2 linked regions of the Aliamphritea hakodatensis genome follow. The protein of the gene in region 1 interacts with the protein of each later gene in a pairwise test. Links are inferred from orthologs where the notes say so. Each region holds a gene or a part of one and is shown on either strand. Other genes may lie near its edges.

Region 1 (10,745 bases):
AGCACTATGATGTGGTGCTGCGGTAAAAACCATGTGGTTGCTTAAAACAGGCGTTCGCTGGCTAAACTGGCTGGTGCTGGCTGTTTTGCTGTTGCTGGTCATTGCGATGCTGGCAATCCGGCAGATGATGCCGCTGGTGAGCGATTATCGTGAAGATATCAGCAGTTATCTGAGCCGGCAGCTGAATGCTGAGATCAGCATGCAGCAGATCAGTGCTGACTGGGACGGACGCTATCCGCGACTGTATGTCAGTGATCTGCAGGCCCGTTTACCGGATGAAAATCTGGATGTTCAGGTGCAAAGTCTGGATCTGAGCTTCAATTTTGTTGCCAGCCTGTTACGGGGTGAACCTCTTTTTCAGCGTATAGATGTGCGCGGTGTTCAGACCCGTGTCATTCTGCCGGCAGACCTTGGTGCTGAGGTGCCTGTTGCTCCTGGTTCCGGTTTGCAAACGGAAGTGCCGCAATGGCTCACTCTGTTGCTGAATCAGCCGCGTATTTATGTATCAGACAGCCAGATTTTACTGCAGCCGTCCCAGGGGGACGCGGTGGCTGTACAGCTGCAGTCTGCGCAGTTAGAAAATACCTCAGAACAGCATCAGCTGTCAGTGGGGCTGGAACTGGCGGTTGCCGGTGAACCTGCGAATACCCTGCGGCTGGTTCTGGAAAGCAATGGCCTTAAGCAGACACCGGCAGTGGATTTTTATGTGCAGGCCAATGCGTTATCCACTGGCCTGCTTGATACCGTCAGGCGGTTGCTGCCGGGCGTTGGTGGGCTGAATGAGGTGGATGTTGAGCAGCTTGATGCCGGTATCAGCCTTTGGGGGCGCTGGAGCAATGGCGCGATCAGCCGCTTGCGTACCCGGATGGATATCAGATCGTTGCTACTTGAACAGCCTCAGCCTGTTCATCTGGAAGACTTTACTGCGGATCTGGTGTTTTCTGAAGAGGCCGGCCTGAAGCGTTTGCGGGCCAGTCATCTGGAAGGTGTGCTGGACTCGGCCCGGTTAAGAATTAACGAGGCGGTGCTGCAGCAGCGTCATGACAGCCTGCGTTTTACCATGCCTGAGCAGAATCTTGGTCGTCTGGAGGCCTGGCTGTTACAGCAGTCTTTTATTCCGCAGGCAGTGCGTGATGAAATCGCTTTGCTGGCTTTGCAGGGGAATGTTCGGAATATTCAGGTGGACTGGCCTGTTCTGTCTGACGCTGACCCGGAGGGAGGCGTTGATCTGGCCGCTGTCGGATTACCTGCTTTCAGCCCTCTGGATTTTGCCGCTGTTGCCGATCTGGACCGGGTTGGATTTAACGGCTATGAAGGTGCACCGGCGATGCAGGGTGTGGATGGCCGTCTTGAGCTGGCGTATCAGGATGATGAGCTGAATGGCCGGATTGATCTGGCCAGCGATGATCTTGGTCTGTTCTTTCCGGAAGAGTTTAATGCTGGCTGGCGTTTTGACTATGCCCGCGGCACAACCTTTTTCCACCTGAAGGAGCAGGTGCTGACGCTCAGCAGTGACCTTGTGCGCCTCCGCAAAGAAGGGATAAACGCCAGTGGCCGCTGGAGCCTTTATCTGCCGCTTGATCCTGAGATTCGCAGCGAGCTGACATTGCTGATTGGCATTAAAGATGCCGATGGCCGGTTAGCGCCGACCCTGATTCCCCATAAAGAACTTTCTGACGAACTGAATAACTGGGTAACTGCTGCCGTGAAGCAGGGGCAGGTGACTGAAGGAAGTCTGTTGCTTCATACCAATACCCGTTCGGCTTTCAGTGATGAACCGCAGGTTGTTCAGCTGTTCCTGGATGTGAAGGGCGGCACCATTGACTATGATCCGAACTGGCCTGCCGTTACTGGCACGGATGCCACCATGCTGATGCGTGAAGAAGGGCTGGAAATTTATGCCACCGGCGGTCAGTTAAAGGGCAGTGCTCTGGAGCAGGCGTGGGTATATTTACCACCGGGAACCGAAACATTACGGGTATTGGGATGGGCTCAGGGGGATGCTGGTAATATTCAGGATGTGCTGCTGGGCAGCAATATCTTTTCTGAACCGGTTGAAGAGTTGCAGCAATGGCGGGTAACCGGGCAGGCAAAGACTGCCGTGAACCTGAATTTACCGCTGGACGATCCTGAAGCGGTACCTGATGTGGATGTGGCTGTGGATTTATCTGCAGGGCAGCTCAGCTCAGACGCGCGTCAGTTAAGTTTGTCCGGGCTGGTCGGGCGCTTGAATTATAATCAGCGCAAGGGCCTGTCATCACCGTCACTGAAAGGGCAGATATTCGGAGAGCCGTTTAGCGCTACCATTCTCAGCCGGAATACCCGGCAGGGCACCGTTACTTCGACGACGTTAAACTCCCGGGTCGAGCTGAAGAAAATTCAGCAATGGACCGGAGAAACCGTGCTCAGCGGTATGCAGGGCAGGCAGGCGTATACCGCTACGCTGGATATCTGTGCAACGGCCAGTTGTTCTAAGTTGCAGATTGAGAGTGATCTGAAGGACACTGAACTGAGTTTTTTTGCACCGCTTAATAAGCCAAAAGGTGAAAGATTGCCTTCGCGATTCTCTATGAATTTTGCGGCTACGCCGACGCTGACGTTTAACTTAGGTCAGCGGCTGGCGGCGGCGATGGTGTTGAGAGGGGAGGACATTGAACGTGCTAAGTTTGATTTTGGCACGCAGAAAACCTCTTTACCTGCGCAACCGGGGTACAGTCTGTCTGGTTACCTTGACCGTTTAAATATCGACGAATTACAGCAGTTTTTATCGGCTAACGGTCTGGTGAATGAGACTTCGCCGGCCCCGGGCGGTACGGCATCGGCATCGCCGGCGGCGCTTGAGGCAATTGCAGAAATTGATATGACGCTGTCTGAAGTGTCTTTTGGAACCACCCGGCTTAAAGATGTCCGCTTAGAATTGCAGGACCTTGGTGAGCAGCGCCGGATCAGCCTTCACAGTTCCGCAGTGCAGGGGTCGCTCACGATTAGTGATAACCGTCCATATTTGCTGGATCTGGCCTATATCGACCTTGATGCCCTGTTGCCTGAAGATGCCGGTGATAATGCAGCAGAAGCGCCGTTTGTGGATTCAGCCATCAGGCCTGGTCAGTTGCCGGCTGCGAATGTAAAAGTTGGTCAGTTGGTGTACCACGGTAAGCGCTGGGGAGAGTGGGGCTTTAGTCTGCGAACCCAGGATGGCGACAGCGTATTCAGTGACCTGTACGGGCGTATGGATCAGTTGAATATTAAAGGTGATATACGCTGGTCTTCCGGTACGCCTTCGCAGTCAGAACTGCGCCTGAGCTTACGGGGCGATAATGTCGGACAAAGTCTGATGACTGCAGGCTATCAAAAGGTGCTGGAAACCAGAGAGTTTCGTGCGGATACCAAAATGTTCTGGTCCGGTGCGCCCTGGCAGTTCAGTCTGGGACGTGTCAGAGGGGGCGCAGACTTTGTTGCGGAAGAAGGGCGACTGATTGAAAGCGGAACTTCCAGTAACTTTTTGCGTATTTTTGGCATTCTGAACCTGAATACCCTTGGCCGGCGGTTGCGGCTGGATTTCAAGGATCTGTTTGCCAAGGGCGTCAGTTTCGATGTACTTAAAGGCCGCTACCGGATTGAAAACGGTATCGCGTCGAGTGTGGAGCCTCTGACACTGGATGGCCCTTCGGCCGATGTTCAGCTCACCGGTGATATCGATCTGGTGACGGAAACGCTCAATACGGAAATGCAGGTCACCTTGCCGGTGACCGATAACCTGCCGATTGCGGCTGCTCTGTTAGGCGCGCCTCAGATTGCCGGCGCAGCGTTTATCATCGATAAACTGTTCGGCGATGAAATTAAAGAAAAGGTGGCCGCGGTGCGCTACCGGATGCAGGGCGACTGGGGCGATCCGCAGTTCGAACTGATTACTTCCGGAAAAGACCGGACGCAGGGTGTGGTTGAAAACTGACCCGCGTCCTTAGCCGGAAAGATTTAAAGCTGGAAGCGGGACTCAGCCCGTTCCCGGAGGTACTTAAACAGCTTCCGGGCGGCAACCGGCGGTTTATTCTGAGACAGCTCTTTTTTAGCATTGCGCAGCAACTGGCGCAGGTGCTGAATATCGGCACCGTCATCTTCATTCAGATAGGCCTGCAGGTCAGCATTGTCACCCTCAATCAGGCGGTCACGCCAGCGTTCCAGTTTATGGAACATCTGTGCATGTGCCTGTTTGCCCGCTTCAAAGCGGTCCAGGGCGGCTTCAATGGCTTCTGTGTCTTCGCTGCGCATCAACCGGCCGATGTATTGCAGGTGGCGGCGAATCGCCTCTGAACGGGGCTGAAGGCGGCCTGCTTCAACGATGGCAGCACGCAGCTCCTCACTCATTGGTACCTGTTCAGCCTGCTCTTTGTTCAGCGCGGTGATTTTGGCGCCCAGATCCTGTAAGGCTTCCATTTCGCGCTTACGCTGGGTTTTTGAAACCCATTCTTCATCATCGTTAAACTGTTCGTCGGCGTCCGGGAAATATTGGTTACTCATAATGTCCACTTAACTTAAGGGGGTTAGCGGGTATGCCACTAACTATAGAAGAAGGTTGCCAGACCGAGAAAGGCAAAGAAGCCTACTACATCGGTGATGGTTGTCAGTAATACGCTGCCGGCCAGTGCCGGGTCGATTCCCCAGGCTTTAAGAATAATCGGTAACAGCGTGCCGGCCAGCGCAGCAGCTATCAGGTTGATGACAATGGCACAGCCGATAATAAGGCCGATGGTGGTGTCCTGAAACCAGAGTACCGCAATCACTGCAACCACAATGGCCCAGAGGATACCGTTGGCAGTGCCGACCACCAGTTCACGGTTCAGCAACCAGCCGGCGTTAGACCGTTCAACGTGGCCCAGAGCCTGACCCCGGATCACCAGCGTTAATGCCTGGCTGCCGGCAATGCCGCCCATACTGGCGACAATGGGCATCAGTACCGCCAGGGCAACCACCTTATCGATGGTGTCTTCAAATATGCCAATGACCGCTGAGGCAATGAAGGCCGTAATCAGGTTAACCCCCAGCCATACCGCTCTGCGGCGGGTGGTTTTCATAACCGGGGCGAAAGTATCTTCGTCGTCGTCCAGACCCGCCATACTCATCAGCGAGTGGTCGGCGTCTTCACGGATGACGTCGACCACGTCATCGATGGTGATACGGCCCAGCAGCTTGTTATTTTCGTCTACCACAGGTGCGGATACCAGATCTTCCTGTTCGAACAGTTGTGCGACCTTGTCATCCGGCATTTCTGCTTCAATGGGTTCCGCGTCGGTGGACATGATTTCCCGGACAGTGATGCTCGGGTCGCTGACCAGCATCCGGGTCAGCGGCAGGTTGCCGATGTATTCATCTTTCCGGTTAACCACGAACAGGCTGTCGGTCATATCCGGCAGCTCGTCGTGCCGGCGCAGGAAGCGTAACGCTGTTTCCACGCTGATATCCGGGCGCACCGTGATGGTGTCTGTGTTCATCAGGCCGCCGGCGGTATCTTCCGGGTAAGACAATACCGCTTCCAGACGTTCCCGGTTCTGGCTGCCCATTGAGCGCAGAATTTCCCGGGTCAGGGTTTCCGGCAGTTGCTGGATGACGTCGGCCATGTCATCGGTTTCAAGGGCTTCGGTGATGGCCAGAACTTCCTGCGCGTCCATCTGGCTGAGGATTTCGGTCCGTACATCATCCCCCAGATCCTGCAGTACATCGGCTTCCAGTTCCTGGTGAATCAGACTCCAGAGCAGGCGCCGTTCTTTCGGTGGCGATTTTTCCAGCAGGTGAGCGACCTCAGAGGGGCGCAGGGTATTGTTGAGGGTATAACGAATCTGTTTGAACTCACCACTTTCCACAGCTTCTGAGAGTTTATCTAGATCTGTTCTTTCAGTGGTTTCGATCATTCAGGGCCTCAGCAATTCCGGAAAAAGTGACGGGCAGGCATAACCGGCTTATCACCGGTGAAAGGCTATTATAGCGGATTGTTTTTCAAGGGATAAGGGATGATTGCGGCAGGAGCGGGTGTGGCAGGCTTATTCTGCTTCGTCAAAACGGTTATTTATCAGCTCAACGATTGCGTTCAGTGCTTCCTGTTCATCTTCACCGTCGGTACTGATCGTCAGTTCGGTGCCTTTGCTGGCTGCCAGCATCATGACCGACATAATGCTTTTGCCATCAACCTGACGGCCATCTTTTGCCAGCTGAATATCACAGCTGAACTTGCTGGTGAGGTTAATCAGCTTAGCGGCGGCCCGGGCGTGCAGGCCGAGTTTGTTGATGATGGTTAACTGTTGTTCCTGCATAAGTCCTGATACGCCTCCGTTGTTTACAGTGTCAGGGTGGGGGCAAAGCTGTTTGCCGCTTCAGGGAAGTTCCCTGTGCCTGACATGAACATTATCCATAGTTCGTCTGAAATGGCTAGCTAACTGCTCGGCGATAAACACTGAGCGGTGGTGGCCGCCGGTACAGCCGATGCCGATTGTGACATAGCTGCGGTTATTTTTTTCGAATACCGGCAGCCATTTTTCCAGATAACCGGTGATGTCCGCCAGCATTTCACTGACTTCTGTTTCCTGGCTGAGGAAATCGATAACCGGTTGTTGCAGGCCGGTATACTCGCGCAGGGGGGGCAGCCAGTATGGGTTCGGCAGGCAGCGGACGTCGTAGGTAAAGTCCAGATCCAGCGGCAGACCGTATTTGAAACCGAAAGATTCAAACTGGATAGACAGCCCCTGTTCCTGTTTCTGCATGATGCGCAGTTTGATGCTGTCGCGCAGCTGATACAGTGACAGGCGGGTGGTGTCCAGACGCAGATCTGCCAGTTCCGCCAACGGGCCAAGCAGCTCGCGCTCATACTCGATAGCGTCTTTCAGGCTGCGCTGTTCGTTAGAAAGCGGGTGCTTGCGCCGGGTGGCACTGTAACGTTTAAGCAGCACTTCTTCGTTGCTGTCCAGATATAAGAGCTCACAGCTGATGTTCTGTTTTTCCCGCAGTTTTTTCAGAATTGCCGGAAACTCTTCCAGATTACTGAGCGGGTTACGGGCGTCAATACTGACCGCCAGCAGGGTTTGCGGTGCATCGTTACTGGTTTTTTCCGGGGGGCGGGTGATCAGTTGGGGTAACAGGTGGGCAGGCAGATTGTCGATGCAGTAGAAGCCAATGTCTTCCAGCGCCTGCAGAGCGGTACTTTTACCCGAGCCGGAACGGCCGCTGATCACTACCAGTTTCATGTCAGTTATTCACCTTGTAATGGGTCGCTGCCTGCAGTAATTCTTCGCCGGAGGAAGCACTGCGCAGCTGTTGACGAAATTCGGTCTGACTGAACAGTTCTGCCAGGTTGCCCAGCGTTTGCAGGTGTTTATCACAGGCGTCAGTGGGTACAAGCAAGACAAACAACAGATCAACAGGCGCGCCGTCGATGGCGTCAAAATCAATGGGATTGGCCAGCTGAACGAGGCATCCAACCACCTGATTGTAGTGGTCCAGTCTGCAATGGGGAATAGCGACGCCTTCTCCGATACCGGTACTTCCCAGGCGTTCCCGGCCGATCAGGCCTGAAAAGATGTCTTCTTCTTCAAGGTCGTCTGACTGTTGGGCGATGGTTTTACTGATGAGTTCCAGGGTGCGTTTTTTGCTGCCGCCCTCAAGAGCGTGGAGCACTCTTGAGGGGGTAAGTAGATCTTTGATTAACATAAGGTTTCAGAAACGTTGCTATTTGTGATTCTTTAGTTTTTCTTTATGTTTGATAACCTGGCGGTCGAGCTTGTCGATCAGGCCATCAATTGCGGCATACATGTCATCGTGTTCGTGTGTGGCGAACAGTTGGCCACCGGCTACATGAACATCACCTTCGGCTTTTTGCCGGGTTTTTTCAATGCTCAGTGTGACCTGGGCGTTGGTGATGTTGTCGAAGTGACGTTCCAGTTTGCTGAATTTGCTGTGCACATAGTTGCTCAGTGATTCTGTCAGTTCGACGTGGTGACCAGAAATATTGATTTGCATGGCAATCTCCTTGTTAGTGCATTACGGATGTTATCCGTAATTTCATTAAACCAGACGCTTTCGTTCATTTGAAGGTGGAATATTCAAAGACTCACGATATTTTGCGATGGTTCGGCGGGCGACTTTGATTCCCTGCTCATCCAGCAACTGGGTAATTTTATTATCACTCAGCGGCTTGGCAGGGTTTTCAGCAGCAACCAGTTTCTTTATCAGCGCACGGATTGCGGTGGAGGAACAGGTTCCGCCTCCGTCCGTGCTGACGTGGCTGGAGAAGAAATATTTAAGTTCGAAGATACCTCTCGGGGTATGCATATACTTTTGGGTGGTTACCCGGGATATGGTTGATTCATGCATGTCGACAGCTTCGGCAATATCATGCAGCACCATTGGCCGCATGGCTTCTTCGCCTTCTTCCAGGAAGTCCTGCTGGCGGGCGACGATCTCACGGGTGACCTTCAGGAGGGTTTCATTACGGCTGAGAATGCTTTTAATGAACCAGCGCGCTTCCTGCAGATGGCTTTTGAGATAGGTGTTGTCAGGGCTGTTGTCAGCCCGTTTAATCAGGTCTGCATAGCTGTCATTGATGCGTAACCGGGGAGAGGCTTCAGGGCTGAGTTTTACCTGCCAGATACCTTTGTCCTGGCTGACAAATACGTCAGGTATGACGTATTCAGAATGGCTGGTGGTGATCGTGGCACCGGGCTTCGGATTCAGCGACTGAATCAGGGCGACCACGGCCTGTAACTGTGGTTCTTTGAGCCGGGTTTTACGCATCAGCAGTTTGTAGTCATGGCTGCCAAGAATCGGCAGGTACTGGCTGGCGATCTTACGGGCTTCTTTGAGGTACGGGGTGTCAGCCGGTAACTGATCCAGTTGCAGTAACAGGCATTCACTCAGGTCGCGGGCAGCAACACCCGGCGGGTCAAATTGCTGCACCCGGCGCAGCACCGCTTCAATCTCGTCGAGTTCGGTTTCCTGCAGGCGTGAATCGTCCTGGCTGGTGAAGTGCTCGTGAATGGCTTCCAGTTCAATGCTCAGGTAGCCGTCCGGGGTAATTCCATCAATGATATTGGTGGCAATTAACTGATCCAGCTCGCTCATTGGCGTCAGGTTCAGCTGCCAGTTCAGGTGATCCTGCAGGGTTTCTACCGCCGTATCATTGGCTTCAAAGTTGCTGTCGCTGAAGTCATTATTGCTGGTCGATGCCGGCGTGGCCGTCTGAAAGGTATCTTCCCACTGGCTGTCCGTTGACAGCTCATCCGGAATGTCTTCATTCCAGTCACTGTCTGCTACATGGGTGTCTTCCGGTTCAGCACTGACTGTTTCAGTGGTTTCCTGCCTGGCTGGTGCGTCGGCGTCATGCTCGACTTTCGCTTCAGTGTTTTCGGCTGCTTCTTCTTCACCCACTTCTAACATAGGGTTGGAGTCGAGGGCTTCCTGGATTTCCTGTTGCAGGTCAAGCGTTGACAGTTGTAACAGCCGAATCGCCTGCTGCAATTGCGGGGTCATCGTAAGGTGCTGGCCAATCTTCAGTTGTAACGCCTGTTTCATATAACTGCTTGTACCTGTCAGAGAATGGAAAGGGAGAAAACTACAGGCGGAACTGCTCGCCCAGATATGCCTGCTTCACTTGCTGATTACTCAGTATATCTTCTGGTGCGCCAGCGGCAAGAATATATCCTTCACTGACTATATACGCCTGTTCACAAATATCTAATGTTTCACGCACATTATGGTCAGTAATCAGGATGCCGATGTTTTTGCTTTGCAGGTGTTTAATGGTGGCTTTTATATCGGTGACCGAAATAGGGTCCACGCCTGCGAAGGGTTCATCCAGAAGAATGAAGCTGGGTTCTGTTGCCAGGGCGCGGGCAATTTCAACCCTGCGGCGTTCGCCTCCGGATAAAGCCATCCCCAGACTGTCAGCCAGATGGGTTACATGAAATTCTTCCAGCAGTTCGGCCAGTTTTTCTTCGCGCTGCTGTTTGTTCAGTTCCGGACGGGTTTCAAGGATCGCCATAATGTTATTCCGTACGCTGAGCTTACGGAAGATGGACGCTTCCTGTGGCAGGTAGCCGATGCCTTTGCGGGCACGGTTATGCATGGCCTGTTTGGTGAGGTCCTGATCATCGAGCAAGATCGTGCCCTTATCAGCGTCTACCAGTCCGACAATCATATAAAAACAGGTGGTTTTGCCTGCGCCGTTAGGGCCCAGCAGGCCGACAATCTGTCCACGCTCGATATGCATGGAGACATCTTTTACAACGGATCTGCCTTTGTAGCTTTTAGCCAGATTTAATGCTTTGAGACTGCTCATTAATTGTTGCCGCTCTTATCATTGCTTTGAGCTGCTTTTGGCTGAATAACCATAATCACCCGTTCATTTGAAGCTTTGTCGTCGCTGAATGCTTCAATGGTACTTTTTTTCATGTTGTACACAATCCGGTCACCGGTGAAGACATCTCCGCCCTGCGTGACTTTAGCTTTCCCGGTAATGACCAGTATTTCAGCGCTGGTATCGTAATCCAGCTTGTTACCATACGCATGGGTAAGCGGTTCCTGCTTATTGGGCTTTTGTTCATAGTGAGCCGGGCTGCCCAATGCTTTGATGTTCGTGACGCCGCCGTTTTTTTGTTGTAACTCGACAGTGCTGCCCTCGATCTTCAGGGTGCCCTGCTGAACATTGACGGCACCCTTGTATACCGTAATCCCGGTCAGCTCATTCATATTGGCGCTGTCTG
Region 2 (11,049 bases), 1.3 Mb from region 1 along the record:
GAAACGGTGGAAGCCTGTGTACAGCTGAACAAACCCTGGGCAAAAGGTTTGCTGAACGGCGTACTGCGTCGCTTACAGCGGGAACAGGACAGCCTCTTCGCCACCCTGGAGAATGAACCGGAATTTCGTTTCAATCACCCGGCATGGATGATCGATAAGCTGCGCCATAACTGGCCGCAGCACTGGGAATTCATCCTCGAACAGAATAATCAGCAACCGCCGATGACTCTGCGGATCAACCAGCAACGCTGCACCCGGGACCAGTACCTCGACTGGCTGGACGAAGCCGAAATAGACGCGTTTCCGGGCGCCCATTCCATGCAGGCAATCCAGCTGGATGAAGCCTGCGATGTGGATCTGCTGCCCGGATTCGATGAAGGTTTTGCCAGCGTTCAGGATGAAGCTGCTCAACTGAGTGCTGAACTGCTGGATCTTAAGGCCGGTCAACGGGTACTGGACACCTGCGCCGCACCGGGCGGTAAACTCTGCCATATCGTGGAGCAGGAACCGGACCTGAGCGCAGCAGTAGCGGTTGAGCTGGAAGCCAAACGTGCCAGCCGCATTGAAGAAAACCTGCAGCGCCTTCAACTGGATGCCGAAGTGGTCGTCGCCGACGCAGCCTCTCAGGATTGGTGGGACGGCCAGCTGTTCGACCGCATCCTGATTGATGCCCCCTGTTCTGCCAGCGGAGTGATTCGCCGCCACCCGGACATTAAAGGCCTGCGCCGCAATGAAGATCTGAAGCCACTGGCCGATATCCAGCTTGCCATCCTTCAAAATGGCTGGCAGATGTTACAGCCCGGCGGCAAGCTTGTTTACGCCACCTGTTCCGTCTTCCCACAGGAAAACGAACGGGTGGTAGAGCGCTTTCTGAAACAGCAGGAAGACGCTGTACACCATGACATAGAAGCCAGTTGGGGCCAGGCACGTCCGTTTGGACGGCAGTTGTTTCCGCAACCGGACGGACACGACGGTTTCTATTACGCATTACTGAGCAAAACAGAAAGCCCCGTTAACGGCGGCGAGTGATAAGTCAGCATAAAGGTAGCAGTGAGTAATGAAGATCATCATTCTCGGAGCAGGGCAGGTAGGCGGAACCTTAGCGGAAAACCTGGCCAACGAAGCCAACGACATCACCATTGTTGATACGGATATCGTCCGTTTGCGCGAATTACAGGACCGGATTGATATCCGTACAACGGAAGGTAAAGCATCACACCCCGGCGTTCTGGAACAGGCCGGCGCCCAGGATGCGGACATGCTGATTGCCGTGACGAACAGCGATGAAGTCAACATGATCGCCTGTCAGTTTGCCCATACCCTGTTTAACACCCCCACCAAGATCGCCCGGGTACGGGAACACGATTACCTGCGCCATAACCGCGAAGTATTCTGCAATAAGTCGATTCCCATTGATGTACTGATCAGCCCTGAACAGCTGGTAACCAAACACATCAAACGCCTCATTGAGCATCCCGGTGCACTGCAGGTACTGGATTTTGCTGACGGCAAGGCACAGCTGGTAGCCGTTAAAGCCTATTACGGCGGCCCACTGGTTGGCCATGAAATATCTTTTCTGCGCACCCATATGCCATCCGTCGACACCCGGGTAGCCGCCATCTTCCGCCAGGGTAGCCCGATCATTCCGAAAGGAGATACTGTCATCGAAGCGGATGATGAAGTGTTCTTCATCGCGGCTACCAAAGACATTCTCTCAGTGATGAGCGAATTACGGCGTCTGGACCGGCCGTACAAGCGCATCATTATCGCCGGCGGCGGCAACATTGGAGCCCGGCTGGCCAGCAGTATCGAAGATCAGTTTCAGGTAAAGATCATCGAACGGGACCTGAAACGCTGTCACGATCTGGCCAAGCGGCTCGATAACACCATTGTGCTGAATGGCAGCGCCTCCGACAAAGATCTCCTGTTGGAAGAAAATATTGAAGACACCGACGTATTCTGCGCCCTGACCAACGACGACGAAGCCAACATCATGGCCTCCATGCTGGCAAAACGTTTAGGCGTCCGTACTGTAATGACCCTGATCAACAACCCGGCATACGTAGACCTGGTGCAGGGCGGGGTGATCGACATCGCCATATCGCCACAGCAAACCACCATCGGCAGCTTGCTGACCCACGTGCGCCGTGGTGACGTCGCCGCCGTGCATTCACTGCGCCGCGGTGCAGCAGAAGCACTGGAAGCCGTTGCTCACGGCGACAAACGCAACTCCAAGGTTGTCGGTAAAGCAATCGAAGATATCGATCTGCCGGCCGGCACCACCATAGGTGCCATTGTCCGTAAAGATCAGGTACTGATTGCCCACGATGACGTGGTGGTTGAAAACGATGATCACGTCATTCTGTTCCTGATCGACAAACGTAAAATCCGCGAAGTCGAACGCCTCTTCCAGGTTGGCCTGGGCTTCTTCTGATAACCGGACGGCACTGACCTATGCACTATAAAGTGATACTCCGTATACTTGGCATCCTGCTGATGATCTTCAGCTTCACCATGTTGCCACCGGTCCTGATCGACACCCTCTATGAAGGTCAGTCCAGCAAAGCCTTTCTGACCGGCTTTCTGATCACACTGCTGACCGGCTTTATCATCTGGCTGCCGGTCTACAAGGTCAGACAGGACCTTCGCACCCGCGACGGATTCCTGATCACCGTTCTGTTCTGGTCGGTACTTGGCCTGTTCGGTTCGATCCCGTTTATCCTCTCAGAAGAACTCACCCTGAGCTTTGTGGATGCGGTATTCGAATCACTTTCCGGCCTGACAACTACCGGGGCCACTGTCATTACCGGCATCGACGCACTGCCCAAAGCCATCCTCTTCTACCGGCAGCAGCTACAGTGGCTCGGTGGCATGGGGATTATCGTACTGGCGGTGGCTATCCTGCCGATGCTGGGCATCGGGGGCATGCAGCTGTACCGTGCAGAAACGCCAGGCCCGGTAAAAGACAGTAAACTGACCCCGCGAATTACCGAAACCGCCAAGGCACTCTGGTACATTTATCTGTCTCTGACCATTGCCTGCGCACTGGGTTACTGGCTGGCGGGAATGACCCTTTTCGATGCGGTGAGCCACAGTTTTTCCACCGTGGCTATCGGCGGTTTCTCAACCCATGACGCCAGTATCGGCTACTTTGACAGCCCGCTGATCGAAGCCATCTGCATCTTCTTTATGATCATTTCTGCCGTCAACTTCGGTCTGCATTTCTTCGCCTGGCGGCAGCGCTCCCTGAGCCATTACTGGCAGGACCCGGAATTCAAATTTTACCTCTGCATACTGGCCTGCATCAGCCTGCTGGCATCGCTGGTACTGGTATTCACCGACACCTATGCGCCGCTGGAATCTGTCCGTAAAGCGATCTTTGAAGTAGTGTCCATTGCCACCACCACAGGATTCGCCACCGCCGATTTCGCCCAGTGGCCGGTCATGCTGCCATTCCTGCTGTTCGTCGCGGCGTTCTCCGGTGGCTGTGCCGGCTCTACCGGTGGCGGCATGAAGGTTATCCGCATCCTGCTGATCCTCAAGCAGGGCTCCCGGGAAATCACCCGTCTGATTCACCCCAACGCCGTCATTCCGGTCAAACTCGGCAAGACCCCCATCTCTGACCGCGTTCTGGAGGCCGTGTGGGGCTTTTTCTCGGTATACCTTATCGTATTCGTGATTATGCTGATAATCCTCTTAGGCACCGGCCTGGACCAGATTACCGCATGGTCTGCAGTAGGGGCGACACTGAATAACCTGGGGCCGGGTCTAGGTCAGGTATCGGTACACTATGGCGATCTGAACACCCCCGCCAAATGGGTACTGTGCTTTGCCATGCTGCTGGGACGACTCGAAGTATTTACCTTGCTGGTACTCTTTACACCGGCGTTCTGGAAACGCTGAACAGCCAATAAAAAAAGGAGCCATATGGCTCCTTTTTTAATGCCCCGGCAGGGCAGTTATTTATAAAACGCGGCATCACCTTCAGGACGACGGCTAAACCGGCGGTACTCCCACTGATACTGTTCCGGCACCTGGCGCACACAATATTCAACTTCCTGATTCATCGCTGCGGTTGCTTCATCCAGATCCTTGCTGTTGATATCACCTTCAGCATGGTGGAAGAATAATTCGAAACCGCCATCCACACGCTTAGCATAACCGGACACAACCACAGCACCGGTTTGTGCCGCCAGCTGAGGTAACAGCTTCATCGTAAATGCCTGAACCCCCATAAAGGGTGCAAAAATACCACCGGACTTATCCGGCTCCTGATCGGGCAAGATACCCAGAATCTCATTTTTACGCAGGCACTTAACGGCCATCCGGACACCCTTAACATTGGCCGGTGCCAGCTGTGAGCCAATCCGCTCACGCTTTTTACGGATCAGATCATCCATCATCTTAATCTTTGGCGGCTTATACATAGCGGTCAGCTTATAGTATTTACTCAGCCACAGGTTCAGCACTTCCCAGTTACCGATATGCGGCGCAATCAGAATAACACCACGGTTTTCTGCCAGCGCATCATCCAGAACTTCTTTACCCTGTACCGCCGTCACTTTTCCCAGCACCCGTTCCGGCTGCCAAATCCACGACATACCCATCTCACCCATCGAGCAGCCAGTCTCTTCCAGGCTTGCGCTGATCAGCGCTTCCTGACCGGCTGAATCCAGCTCAGGAAAGCAGGCAGCAATATTTTTTCGGGTATTTCTGGCCGGTTTGCCAGTACCCTGATTCATACGCCGGCCGATAAAACTACCCAGGCTTCTCGCCATGGAGAGGGGCAGTAGCGACAGCAAAAAAAGCAACCCGACAGCTAAAGGACCTTTCAATTGTTTCACGTGAAACCTTTTGTCATAGAGATGAAAATTCGCAGCCATTATAATGGTTGACGGATAAGGTGAGAAATAAGAAATCCAACTTAGAACAAGACCGGAGCATAATAATGCAATACAGCGTATACCTGTCAGGTGAAATCCACACTGACTGGCGTGAAAAAATTAAAACCGCTATCAAAGAACTGAACCTGCCAGTAACAGTGATGACTCCAAATACAGATCATGGTTCCAGCGATGACTGTGGCGTTGAGATCCTGGGAGCAGAAGAGAACAACTTCTGGAAGGATCACAAAGCAGCAAAAATAAACAGCATGCGCCACATGACAGCCATTCAGCGCGCCGATATTGTCATCGTTCGCTTTGGTGATAAGTACCGTCAGTGGAACGCTGCATTTGATGCAGGTATGGCAGCAGCACTGGGCAAATCTCTGATCGTTGAACATGCAGAAGAGCTGACACATCCACTGAAAGAAATCGATGCGGCTGCACATGCCACAGCAAAGAACACTGAAGAAGTCATCGAAATCCTGAAATATCTTACTCTGGATTACTGATACACATCTTCCTGCAGGGTGGCTGCAACGGCCACCTTGTTCACTAACGGAAACCTGATACCGCTATCATAAACAGCACAGGTAAAAATCTGAAAATTCTTATCTGCCGACGACACATTGCCCCCCATCAGCCCGGCAAATTCATGTATAATCCTGCTCTATTTTTTTACTGTTAACCGACTATGGTGATCTCCGTGACAGACAAAGCGAGTTCAGATGCCAGCACTTTTCAGGGATTAATCCTGGCGCTGCAAGAATACTGGTCAGATAAAGGTTGTGTTGTAGTACAGCCGCTGGATATGGAAGTAGGGGCAGGCACGTTCCACCCGGCAACATTCCTGCGTTCAATCGGCCCGGAAAACTGGAACTCTGCTTACGTACAGCCAAGCCGTCGTCCGACCGATGGCCGTTACGGTGATAACCCCAACCGCCTGCAACACTACTACCAGTTTCAGGTCGTCATGAAACCGTCTCCGGACAACCTTCAGGAACTGTACCTGGGCTCTCTGGAACGCATCGGCATCGACACCCTGGTTCATGACGTTCGCTTTGTAGAGGACAACTGGGAGTCACCAACACTCGGCGCCTGGGGTCTTGGCTGGGAAGTATGGCTGAACGGCATGGAAGTCTCTCAGTTCACTTACTTCCAACAGGCCGGTGGCATTGAATGCTACCCGGTCACCGGCGAGATCACCTACGGCCTGGAACGTCTGGCAATGTACGTTCAGGACGTAGAAAGTGTTTATGACCTGATCTGGACATACAACCCGGACGGCAGCCCGGTCACCTACGGCGACGTCTTCCACCAGAATGAAGTAGAGCAGTCTACCTACAACTTTGAACACGCCGATGTACCTATGCTGTTCAAAAACTTCGATCACTACGAGAGCGAGTGCCGCAAGCTGCTGGAACTTGAAACCCCGTTACCGCTGCCAGCGTACGAACAGGTTCTGAAAGCGTCTCATACATTCAACCTGCTGGACGCCCGCCACGCAATCTCTGTAACCGAGCGTCAGCGTTACATTCTGCGGGTTCGCACCCTGGCCCGTGAAGTGGCACACGCCTATTACGATGCCCGTAAAGCACTGGGCTTCCCGATGGCCTCCGAAGCCATCCGTAACGAAGTACTCGCCGCCAGCGAAGAGGAGAGCAAGTAATGGCCACTCAGGATTTCTTAATTGAACTGGGAACAGAAGAGTTACCACCGGCAGCCTTACTGTCACTCTCTAACGCGCTGAAACAGGAAATCTGCAACGGCATCCAGGAACAGTTTGGTAAGCAAACCGCCTTTAACGACGACGATGTGAAAGCGTACGCAGCACCACGCCGTCTGGCCGTTCAGATCAGCAACCTGCAAACGGAAGTGCCAAGCAGCAGCTTCTTCATGCAGGGCCCGCCGGCCCGCATCGCTTATGATGAAGAGGGTAATCCGTCAAAAGCACTGCAGGGCTTTGCCAAAAAATGCGGCGCAACTGTCGAGCAACTGGAAGAGGTTGACGGCAAGATGGGCTTCCGTCAGGAAACACCGGCCAAGCCTCTGGTCAGCGAACTGTCTGCCATTGCTGAAAACGCTATTCAGAAACTGCCTATCCCTAAGCGTATGCGCTGGGGTGCATCACGGACTGAGTTTGTCCGCCCAACTAAGTGGCTGGTAATGCTGCTGGGGGATCAGGTCATTGAAGGTGAGGTTTTTGGCCTGCAGGCTGGCCGCTCCACGATGGGCCACCGCTTCCACCACAATGAAGCCATCGAACTGAACAGCGCTAACGAATATCTGGAAAACCTGGAAAGCGTCGGTAAAGTCATCGCTGACTTTGAAGAGCGCCGCGAAAAAATCCGTGCCCAGGTTCTGGCAGAAGGCGAGAAAATCAACGCCGTTATACAGATTGATGACGACTTGCTGGACGAAGTAACTGCCCTGAATGAATGGCCAGTTGCACTGACCGGTCGCTTTGACGAACGCTTCCTTGAAGTACCTTCACAGGCAGTAATCAGCTCAATGAAAGAGCATCAGAAGTACTTCCACGTCACGGATACAGAAGGGCAGTTGCTGCCGTACTTCGTCACCATCGCCAACATCGAATCCAAGGATCCGGCCAAAGTGATCGAAGGTAACGAGAAAGTTATCCGCCCACGCCTGGCCGATGCTGCATTCTTCTTCGAAACCGACAAAAAGCAAACGCTTGAGTCACGCATCGAAAAACTGAACAGCATTATTTTCCAGAAAGATCTCGGCACCTTGCATGACAAGGCCGTGCGTGTAGCAGCCCTGGCTAAACACATCGCCGCTACGCTGGACCAGGATCAGGCTAAAGCAGAACGCGCTGCCATGCTGGCAAAGACCGACCTGATGACCGACATGGTCTTCGAATTCACCGACCTGCAAGGCCTGATGGGTTACCACTACGCCCTGAATGACGGCGAAGATGAAGCAGTCGCCAAAGCGCAGAACGAACAATACATGCCACGTTTTGCCGGTGATAAACTGCCACAAACAGAGCCCGGCATTGCTGTCGCACTGGCGGATCGCCTTGACACCCTGACCGGCCTGTTCGGGATTAACCAGCCGCCAACCGGTTCCAAAGACCCGTTCGCACTTCGCCGCGCTTCCCTTGGCGTACTGCGGATTATCGTTGAGCGTGAACTGAACCTGGACCTGCGTGACCTGATCAGCGTTGCTGTCAGCAATCACAAAGACCTGCCGGCAGCAGACGGCCTGGAAGAGAAAGTCCTCAACTTCATGCTGGAACGCTTCCGCGCCAAGTATGACGACGAAAACATCGCTGCCGAAGTATTCCTGTCGGTACTGGCCGTTAAGCCAACCAAACCACTGGAATTCGATCAGCGCGTTAAGGCCGTAAACCACTTCCAGACACTGGAAGAAGCAGCCGCACTGGCGGCTGCCAACAAGCGCGTATCCAACATCCTCAGCAAGCAGGGTGTTACAGATACCCAGCCTGTTAAACTGGAGCTGCTGCAGGAAGACGCAGAAAAAGCACTGGCAACCGCCGTTTCTGATAAGCAACTGGCACTGGCGCCACTGTTTGCTGAAGGCGACTTTAAGGCAGTACTGGAACAACTGGCCGACCTGCGCAGTGCGGTTGATACCTTCTTCGACGATGTCATGGTTATGGCTGACGACGAAGCGGTACGCAACAACCGCCTTGCACTGCTGGGCCAGCTGCGCAACCTGTTCCTTGGCGTTGCAGACATCTCTTTGCTAGGCTGATCAGGCCCACTTAAAATACCAAGCCAGTTGCTCATACCAACTGGCTTTTTTATTGCCCAGATTCAGGACTCACATGAAACTCGTTATCCTCGACCGTGACGGCGTGATTAATTTCGACTCCGACAACTACATTAAAACCGTTGATGAATGGCAGCCGATACCTGGCAGCATTGAAGCCATCGCCACTCTGAGTAAAGCTGGCTTTGATATCTGTGTAGCCACCAACCAGTCCGGCCTTGCAAGAGGCTACTTCACGCCTGAAACCCTGACAGCCATGCACGACAAAATGACCTCACTGGTCACCGAAGCGGGTGGCAGCATAACCCATATAGAACACTGCCCACACGGCCCTGACGATGGCTGCAACTGCCGCAAGCCATTACCGGGCATGATTGAGAACATCCTCAGTAAATACCCTCAAATCCGCGCTCAGAGCGTTTACGTGGTAGGGGACTCATTACGGGATTTGCAGGCAGGCGTCGCTGCAGGCTGCAAAGCACTTCTGGTCAAAACGGGCAAAGGTGAGCGCACACTGGAAAAAGGCGGCTTACCGGACCGCACTGCTGTCTGTGAGAACCTCAACAGCGCCGTAGACATCATCACCGGCTAAACCGGTGTTTCACGTGAAACCTAAAAGGAATTAAACATGACAGCGATAAAGTTCGACAAAGAACAGAAGGAAGTCATTCTGAGCAAGCTAAAAAAATACTGTGAAGATGAGCTGGACCTGGAACTGGGGCAATTCGAAGCAGAGTTTTTTCTGGACTTTATTTCTGACAATATTGGCAACCACTACTACAACAAAGCACTGGAAGATGCTCAGCAAATCGTTACCCAAAGGACGATGGATATTACCGATGCAATCGATGAAATGAGCAGAATAACCTGAGAGCCAACCCAGTGTTAGTGCATACTAACGGCAAAATTAAACCGTTCTCAGATAAAAATTAATCTATATGCTTTACAGCAAGTTATAGGTTAGTGAGTAATTACATTATAGAAAACCAAACTGATCAGCAATCAGTTTTGCAGACATCCCAAGGGTCATGGTAACAATCAGAGGCCTGATCCAGCCGGTACCTTTATTCACCACGACACGGGCCCCCAGGAAGCCGCCAATTATCTGTCCGCAGGCCATCAGCAGCCCCACCATCCAGACCACCTGGCCGCCCACGGCAAAGAAGATCAGCGAGGCGATATTTGAGGTGAAATTGAGAATTTTAGTATTAGCGGTAGCTTTGGGAAGGCTGTAACCGGCCAACGCCACAAAAGCGATGACGAAAAAAGACCCGGTGCCCGGACCAAAAAAACCGTCATAAAAGCCCACAATAGTTGTACAGCTCAGGGCGAAAGCGAGGGGACCCAGGCGGCGGTCGGTATCGCCATCCTGTACTTTCTTCGAAAACATGAAGTAGAGTGCCATTAACACCAGCAGGCCGGGCATAATAAGCGCCAGCACTGACGCATCAATCTGCTGCACCAGCAGCGTACCGGCCATCGCGCCTACAAATGTCATCAGGATCATCAGCCGCATTTGCCGGAGGTTCACCAGCCGTTTACGGATAAAGTACACCGAGGCAGCAAGTGTTCCGAAGCTTCCCTGCAGTTTGTTTGTCCCCAGCGCCATCAGCGGAGGCATCCCGGTCGAAAGCAATACGGGCAGGGCAATCAGACCGCCACCACCGGCAATACTGTCCACAAAACCTGCCACCAGTCCGGTAGCAAACAGTAACAACAGCAACAGCGCATCAAATTCCATCTGATCTTCCTCGGCAGCCAGTCTTACACAGGGAGAGTAAGTCTATCTGTCTGTACGGCGATTGCACGGAAAAAATGATCTGCATCAAACGGTAAGAGACTAAGCAGGTAAAGATGACAAGCGTATTAAAACTCTCCTCTGCAATGCCCCGTATTATTCATCATTAAAAATCAGACAATTAGGCTAAAAAGGCGACTTATTGGCCTAATACAGCCCGTATACCCATAAACAGGCCTAAAGGTTCACATAAGATAATCTGAAATGAATACATTTATTCATCTGTGGCGTGAAAAAGTGTCGTTTGTTTAAGCACCGGGAGAGGCCTATGATGCCTGCAACTGAAAAGCTCAAGTGATCCGGGCAAACAGTACCTTTAACAGCCTATTTTGAGTGATACCAAGATGATTAACTTCGATAACTTCATGAAAGACAGCTTCCCACTGGTTGGCGAAACTGAAAAAGACTACTTCCTGCGCATTTCTGCTGAATACAAAGACCTGCAAAAGAAGGAAGACCGTCAACTGCGTAAGCAAAAGGTAATCAACCGTCTGAGCAGCGCCGCTAAGCTGTTTAACGTTGACCTTAACCCGAACGTTGCGCGCCCAAAGACTCAGTTCTTCAAGAACATTCACTGAGTACTGAGCAACACAGAATTTGCAGCCCCCG

Evidence for each region.
Region 2: the proteins of ptsN (region 1) and trkA interact in binary tests that used the Escherichia coli proteins (3 or more experiments, as listed by UniProt). The link is inferred for Aliamphritea hakodatensis from one-to-one orthologs.

What each region holds. Positions count from the first base shown.
Region 1 is NZ_AP025281.1:1,297,229-1,307,973, forward strand. Bases 5,965-8,647 are described here. They hold ptsN (PTS IIA-like nitrogen regulatory protein PtsN), read right to left. Parts: upstream 7,696-8,647; coding sequence 7,234-7,695; downstream 5,965-7,233. Other genes in these bases: PCI15_RS05925 (HPr family phosphocarrier protein), read right to left, coding at 6,036-6,305; rapZ (RNase adapter RapZ), read right to left, coding at 6,366-7,232; hpf (ribosome hibernation-promoting factor, HPF/YfiA family), read right to left, coding at 7,714-8,004; PCI15_RS05945 (RNA polymerase factor sigma-54), read right to left, coding at 8,050-8,647. In the rest of the region: rng (ribonuclease G), read left to right, coding at 1-26; PCI15_RS05910 (YhdP family protein), read left to right, coding at 32-3,952; ribosome biogenesis factor YjgA, read right to left, coding at 3,976-4,518; mgtE (magnesium transporter), read right to left, coding at 4,557-5,906; more of PCI15_RS05945, read right to left, coding at 8,648-9,555; lptB (LPS export ABC transporter ATP-binding protein), read right to left, coding at 9,596-10,321; lipopolysaccharide transport periplasmic protein LptA, read right to left, coding at 10,321-10,745. UniProt on the Escherichia coli protein: Seems to have a role in regulating nitrogen assimilation.
Region 2 is NZ_AP025281.1:39,514-50,562, reverse strand. What follows is about bases 259-3,245. They hold trkA (Trk system potassium transporter TrkA), read left to right. Parts: upstream 259-1,057; coding sequence 1,058-2,434; downstream 2,435-3,245. Other genes in these bases: PCI15_RS00220 (TrkH family potassium uptake protein), read left to right, coding at 2,455-3,245; rsmB (16S rRNA (cytosine(967)-C(5))-methyltransferase RsmB), read left to right, coding at 259-1,029. In the rest of the region: more of rsmB, read left to right, coding at 1-258; more of PCI15_RS00220, read left to right, coding at 3,246-3,903; PCI15_RS00215 (lysophospholipid acyltransferase family protein), read right to left, coding at 3,960-4,883; PCI15_RS00210 (YtoQ family protein), read left to right, coding at 4,949-5,395; glyQ (glycine--tRNA ligase subunit alpha), read left to right, coding at 5,578-6,552; glyS (glycine--tRNA ligase subunit beta), read left to right, coding at 6,552-8,624; gmhB (D-glycero-beta-D-manno-heptose 1,7-bisphosphate 7-phosphatase), read left to right, coding at 8,698-9,234; PCI15_RS00190 (DUF2164 domain-containing protein), read left to right, coding at 9,271-9,513; PCI15_RS00185 (TSUP family transporter), read right to left, coding at 9,619-10,383; PCI15_RS00180 (hypothetical protein), read left to right, coding at 10,785-11,018. UniProt on the Escherichia coli protein: Part of the constitutive potassium transport systems TrkG and TrkH. May regulate the transport activity of TrkG and TrkH systems. Binds to NAD(+) and NADH.